DNA from 2 places in the Pseudoalteromonas sp. SCSIO 43095 genome. Region 1 is predicted to be linked to the other one. Evidence: predicted binding sites of a transcription regulator. Region 1 holds the regulator's gene; the other holds the start of a gene.
The links. Region 1 encodes MetJ, which represses methionine synthesis genes. Its sites were predicted from a motif close to TAGACGTCTAGACGTCTA; they were not measured.
Positions count from the first base shown of each region.

Region 2: the regulator MetJ is predicted to act here: its motif matches at 1,431-1,448, upstream of metK (methionine adenosyltransferase).

Region 1 covers NZ_CP087995.1:174,768-178,204, forward strand. Annotated here, with positions in the region: gene LOC50_RS00800 (malic enzyme-like NAD(P)-binding protein) at 52-1,293, shown strand; gene metJ (met regulon transcriptional regulator MetJ) at 1,362-1,682, opposite strand; gene metB (cystathionine gamma-synthase) at 1,881-3,128, shown strand; gene metL (bifunctional aspartate kinase/homoserine dehydrogenase II) at 3,178-3,437, shown strand, end outside.
Region 2 covers NZ_CP087995.1:550,198-553,634, reverse strand. Annotated here, with positions in the region: gene tkt (transketolase) at 1-1,284, opposite strand, end outside; gene metK (methionine adenosyltransferase) at 1,550-2,701, shown strand; gene LOC50_RS02540 (hypothetical protein) at 2,841-3,386, shown strand; gene LOC50_RS02535 (5-formyltetrahydrofolate cyclo-ligase) at 3,405-3,437, shown strand, end outside.

The DNA.
Region 1 (3,437 bases):
AGATTAAAACTACCTCTCACTTTAACTTAAATTGCAGGATATAATCGCGTTATGTCAGATTTTCGTGAACAAGCACTACATTACCATGCCCATCCCGTTCCAGGTAAAATCAGTATTGAGCTGACCAAGCCCGCTGAGACGGTTAAAGACCTCGCGCTCGCATACAGCCCTGGTGTCGCAGAACCTGTTCGTGAAATTGCCGCTGATCCAGCAAATGCCTACAAATATACTGGTAAAGGAAATATGGTTGCGGTTATTACTAACGGCACCGCAATTTTAGGCTTAGGTAATTTAGGTCCACTCGCTTCAAAACCCGTTATGGAAGGTAAAGCGCTACTATTTAAGCGTTTTGCAGGGTTAGACTCTATAGATATTGAAGTTAAGCATCGTACTACCGAAGACTTTATTAACACGGTGGCTAATATTGCCGACACCTTTGGTGGAATTAATTTAGAAGATATTAAAGCGCCAGAGTGTTTTGAAATAGAAAAAGCGCTTATAGAGCGTTGTAGCATTCCTGTTTTTCATGATGATCAGCATGGTACGGCTATTGTAACGGCTGCGGGTATGCTAAACGCGCTGGAAGTACAGGGCAAAGCAATTGAAGATGCAATTATTGTATGTTTAGGTGCCGGCGCTGCAGCTGTTGCCTGTATGGAGCTTTTAATTAAGTGTGGCGCGTTGCGTGAACATATTTATATGTTAGATCGCAAAGGAGTTATTCATACGCGTCGTGATGACTTGAATGAATATAAGCAATTATTTGCAAACAATACCGATAAACGTACTTTACAAGATGTAATTGAAGATGCCGATGTGTTTGTGGGTGTATCGGGCCCTAATTTATTAGCCCCTGAAGATTTAAAATTAATGGCTGATAGACCCGTGGTATTTGCTTGTTCAAACCCCGATCCTGAAATCGATCCGCAATTAGCACACGCTGCACGTAACGATTTAATTATGGCTACAGGTCGCTCTGATTATCCGAATCAAGTTAATAACGTATTGTGTTTTCCGTTTATTTTCCGTGGTGCGTTAGATGTACGTGCCAGTGAAATAAACGACGAGATGAAAATTGCTGCTGTGGAAGCAATTCGCAGTATTGCTAAAGAGCCCGTGCCGACTGAAGTGCTTACTGCCGCAGGCATCGACAAATTAGAGTTTGGTGCTAAATATATTATACCAAAACCAATGGATCCACGTTTGTTACCACGTATAGCTAAAGCGGTTGCGCAGGCGGCGGTAGACTCTGGTGTTGCACAAATTGATATGCCAGAAAACTACATGGCGTAATTGTTACGTGTAAATTAGCGCAAAAAAAACCTCAGCATTTGCTGAGGTTTTTTTGTATAAAGACCCTTCTAGTCTTCATTTAAAATAGGCACTTCTAGTCCCATTTCTTGCATTATTTTCTTCACTTCTTCAGGTACTTTTTCTGCGTTATCTTTACGCAAATCATCATCATTAGGCAGCGGTTGCCCGGTAAACGCATGCAAAAACGCTTCGCATAAAAGCTCGCTATTTGTTGCATGACGTAAGTTGTTTATTTGACGACGAGTACGTTCATCAGTTAATACTTTTAATACATTTAGCGGGATCGAAACGGTGATCTTCTTTACTTGTTCGGATTTTTTCCCGTGTTCTGCGTATGGGTGAATATATTCACCATTCCATTTAGCCATAAGATGTATCGTTGCCTCAGATTATAAATTGCTCACACAGCATCAAAGCGTGTAAATATGCGTGAAATTCTATCGGTTTAAAAAAGATAGTCAAATACTAGTTATTTAGCTATCTAGACATTTAAATGTTTTGACATCTTAAATTGCATGCGCTACCTTTTAGACGTCTAAACATCCAAACCAGTAAAGGTAGCGAAAATGAGTGAAAAAAATAAGGCAACAATTGCTGTTCGTAGTGGAATAGAAGCCGACAAACAGCATGGTGCGGTTGTTCCACCGCTTTATTTATCAACAACTTACTCATTTGCTGACTTTGATACAAAGCGCCAATATGATTATGGCCGCAGTGGTAACCCTAATCGTGACATTTTGGCTGAGGCGCTCACGGAGCTTGAAGGTGGCGCTAAAGGCATTATTACCGCAACAGGCATGGCAGCCGTTCACCTAACAACACAATTACTTAATAGTGACGATACGTTAGTGATCCCTCATGACTGTTATGGGGGCAGCTATCGCTTATTTACTTCGCTAGAAAAGCGCGGCTTATTAAAACTAGAAGTGGTCGATTTTACCAAAAGCGACAGTTTGACACGCATCTTTGCTATTAAACCTAAGCTGATTTGGATTGAAACACCTAGCAATCCTATTTTACGCTTAACAGATATTAAAGCAGTAACTGATACAGCTAAACAGTGTGGTGCACTGGTTGCCGCCGACAACACGTTTTTATCGCCAGCATTACAAAACCCGATTAAGTTTGGCGCTGATATTGTGGTGCACTCAACCACAAAATATATCAATGGCCATTCAGACGTTGTTGGTGGCGCGGTTATCGCAGCGACTGCTGAGTTAGGTGAAGAGTTAGCGTGGTGGGCAAATAACATTGGCATCACCGGCGCGCCATTTGATAGCTATTTAACTCTCAGAGGCTTACGTACTTTAAACGTGCGTTTAAGGCAACACCAAGAAAATGCACTCGCCATTGCACAGTATTTAGAACGCTCCCAGTTTGTTGCCCAAGTTTACTACCCAGGTCTTGAATCACACCCTCAACATGCGCTAGCTAAGGCGCAGCAGCTTGGCTTTGGTGCTATGGTTAGTTTTGATATAAAAGGCGATATAAACGATGCTGCAGCGTTTTTAACGCGCTTAAATGAATTTAGCTTAGCGGAATCATTAGGTGGAGTAGAAAGTTTGATTTGTCACCCTGCGACTATGACCCACGCCGGCATGGACGCAACCGCGCGTGCAGAAGCCGGAGTAGGCGACACGCTTATTCGTATCTCGGTGGGTATTGAAGATGTAAATGATTTACTCGCTGACTTAGACAGGGTATTTAATTTGGTGCGCCCAGGGCACGCCGATCCCGGCCTATCGGCAAAAAGTGGTGCTAGTGAATCATTTGGTTCAGCAAAGTTAAACGCGGCGCATCCGGCGTTATGGTAGTGCATACCATTCTTCAAAATACAAAACATAAATGCGAGTCGGTATTAATATGGTAAATCAGGTTCATAAATTTGGTGGTTCGAGTTTAAGCTCAGCGGATCGCTTTAAAAGTGTCGCAAATATTATTTTAACTCACGCTCACGCTGGGGATTGTGTGGTGGTATCGGCTGCCGGTAAAACCACCGATACCTTAGTTAAACTGTGGCAAAGCTATCAACAGCAAGACACTCAAGCTATTGCTGATATTGTATTGCTATTGAGCAACCATCAAATAGCTCTAATTGAGCAATTATTAATAGCTAACGCTAA
Region 2 (3,437 bases), 380 kb from region 1:
AAAGCCTTTATGCAGTGCAATACCGTTCATAATGGCCGACATACCAAACTCACGTACACCGTAGTATATGTAGTTACCACTTGCATCATCAGCAGTTAAGCCTTTAGAGCCATCCCAAATTGTTAAGTTTGAACCCGCTAAATCGGCAGAGCCACCCATAAATTCAGGTAGTAACGGGCCAAACGCATTTAATGCATTTTGCGACGCTTTACGTGATGCTGGGTTTGCTGGGTTTGCTTGCAGCTCTTCAATGTACGCTTGTGATTTTTCAGCCCAGTCAGCGGGTAATTCTGAATGTGTACGGCGTTTGTATTCAGCAGCGAGCTCTGGGTATGCTTGCTCGTAGGCGGCAAATTTTTCGTCCCAGCTTGCTTCAAGCTGTTGGCCTTTTTCTTTGTTATCCCACTGTGCATAAATATCTTCAGGGATTTCAAATGCATCGCCCGTCCAACCTAAAAACTCGCGAGACGCTTTAATTTCGTCATCACCAAGCGGTGCACCGTGACAATCGTGGCTACCTGACTTATTAGGTGAGCCGTAACCAATAATAGTTTTACAACAAATAAGAGATGGCTTATCAGTCACGCTTTTAGCTTCTGCAATTGCTGCACTTACTGCATCGCTATCATGGCCATCAACGTCACTAATTACATGCCAGCCGTATGCTTTAAAACGTGCTGGGGTGTCATCACTAAACCAACCTTCAACTTCACCGTCGATTGAAATGCCGTTGTCATCCCAAAATGCCACTAACTTGCCTAGGCCTAATGTACCGGCTAGTGAGCATGCTTCATGAGAAATGCCTTCCATTAAACAGCCATCACCCATAAACGCATACGTGTGGTGATCAACAATGTCGTGGCCTTCACGGTTAAACTGCGCTGCTAATGCTTTTTCAGCAATCGCCATACCTACCGCATTTGTGATCCCTTGACCTAATGGGCCCGTAGTGGTTTCAATTCCTGGCGCGTATCCATATTCTGGATGGCCTGGTGTTTTAGAATGCATTTGGCGGAAGTTTTTAATTTCGTCCAGTGACAAGTCATAACCACTTAAATGCAGTAGAGAATAAATTAGCATTGAACCGTGACCATTTGAGAGTATAAATCGATCTCGGTCAGCCCACTCTGGATTTGTTGGGTTATGTTTTAGATAATCGCGCCATAATACTTCTGCGATATCAGCCATGCCCATAGGGGCTCCAGGGTGACCAGATTTGGCCTTTTGTACTGCGTCCATTGACAAGACGCGAATAGCATTTGCAAGTTCTTTGCGAGATGGCATGAATTCTCCTACCTTTATATGTATTTGCGCGGGTATTTATTTATCCCCATTCTTACTTATTGTGGGGGCTGTGTGCAATTAAAAACCCATAAAAATAGGGCATTATGAATATTTTTTAAGAACCATTTACTATTAGATATTTTATTTAGACGTCTAGGCGTAAAAAAACTATGCAAGTTCATTTGTTTTAGATAAAATACGCGCCTTAATTTTTTAGCGCTAATACCGACGTTTGTGAAGCGCAATATTTGTGAGCATAATTACAATGGCAAAACATTTATTTACTTCTGAATCTGTTTCTGAAGGTCATCCGGATAAAATCGCCGATCAAATTTCTGATGCGGTACTTGATGCTATCCTAGAGCAAGACTCTCATGCCCGTGTAGCGTGTGAAACTTACGTTAAAACCGGTATGGTTATGGTTGGTGGTGAAATAACGACTAGCGCATGGGTTGATATCGAAGAAATTACACGTAAAACAGTACGTGAAATTGGTTACACACACTCTGATATGGGCTTTGATGCCGATTCGTGTGCAATTTTAAACACGATTGGTAAACAGTCTCCTGACATTAACCAAGGTGTTGACCGTACAAGTCCAGAAGAGCAAGGCGCTGGCGACCAAGGCCTAATGTTTGGTTACGCATGTAACGAAACTGAAGTATTAATGCCTGCTCCAATTACTTATTCTCACCGTTTAGTACAACGCCAAGCTGAGGTTCGTAAAAGTGGCGAGCTTAACTGGTTACGTCCAGATGCAAAATCACAAGTTACATTTGCATACGAAAATGGCAAGCCAGTAGGTATTGATGCCGTTGTACTTTCTACTCAGCACAGCGAAGATGTATCGCAAAATGACTTAGTAGAAGCAGTAATGGAAACCATCATTAAGCCAGTACTTCCTGCTGAGCTGATTACTAGTGCAACTAAATTTTTCATTAACCCAACAGGTCGCTTTGTTATTGGTGGCCCAATGGGTGACTGTGGTTTAACTGGTCGTAAAATCATTGTAGATACTTACGGTGGCATGGCTCGTCACGGTGGTGGTGCTTTCTCTGGTAAAGATCCATCAAAAGTTGACCGCTCAGCGGCTTATGCTGCACGTTATGTTGCTAAAAACATTGTTGCTGCTGGCCTTGCTGACAAGTGTGAACTTCAGGTGTCTTATGCTATTGGTGTTGCAGAGCCAACATCTATCAGTGTTGAAACATTTGGCACAGGTAAATTAGAAGAAGCGCGTTTAATCGGACTTATTCGTGAACACTTTGACTTACGCCCTTACGGCCTAATTCAAATGCTTGATCTTGAGCGCCCTATTTATCTTCCAACAGCGGCTTACGGCCACTTTGGCCGTGATGAATTCCCATGGGAACGCACAGATAAAGCAGACGCACTTCGCGCAGCAGCAGGCCTGTAAGCCACCTAGCTAATATTAAAACGGCCCTTTTTAGGGCCGTTTTGCTATGTGTATTAAGTTAGTCATAAAACAGTCTCGAACTGTTTAACATTTTAGGTATATACTCTACTTATACAATAAAGCGTGTTAGGGATAAAAAATGGCCGACAATTTTCGTGTTATATTTGTAGGACTTGCAGAAGGCGCAGACAGCCAAGCAGTGACCAATGCACTGACAGAAAAACTAAAAACCTCACCTGAAAAGGTGGCGGCATTTTTTAATGGCAAGCTGCTGTTTGCTCCTAGCAACAAAGAGAAAGCCCTTAAGCAAGCCAAGTTACTTTCAACGCTGGGGATCAAAAGCAAACTTCAGCAAACAGCCCCTACACAAGCTACTTCTCAAAAAGCGCACGACAGCCAGCGAGATCAGCGCTTATTTGATGCCCTAGATTACATTACTAGTAGCTTAATTCGTCTTGAAGAGAAACTTGAGGATCTTGAGCAACGTCTCCCCGAGGTTGAGTTATCTCTGTCTGATGAAAATGACGAACCATGGCAAGATGACGATTTAATGCTAGATGAGCCACTGTCTACAACACCCAAAAAACGCAGTAACCTTGTTTTATATTCACTGATTACCACTGTTGTAATATTACTTATTGTGCTTGCTGTGTATTTAATGTTTCCGAACTTATTCTCTTTTTAATTATGGTTTAGATATTTAATGAGCAATAATCGCGCACAAATAAGACACGAT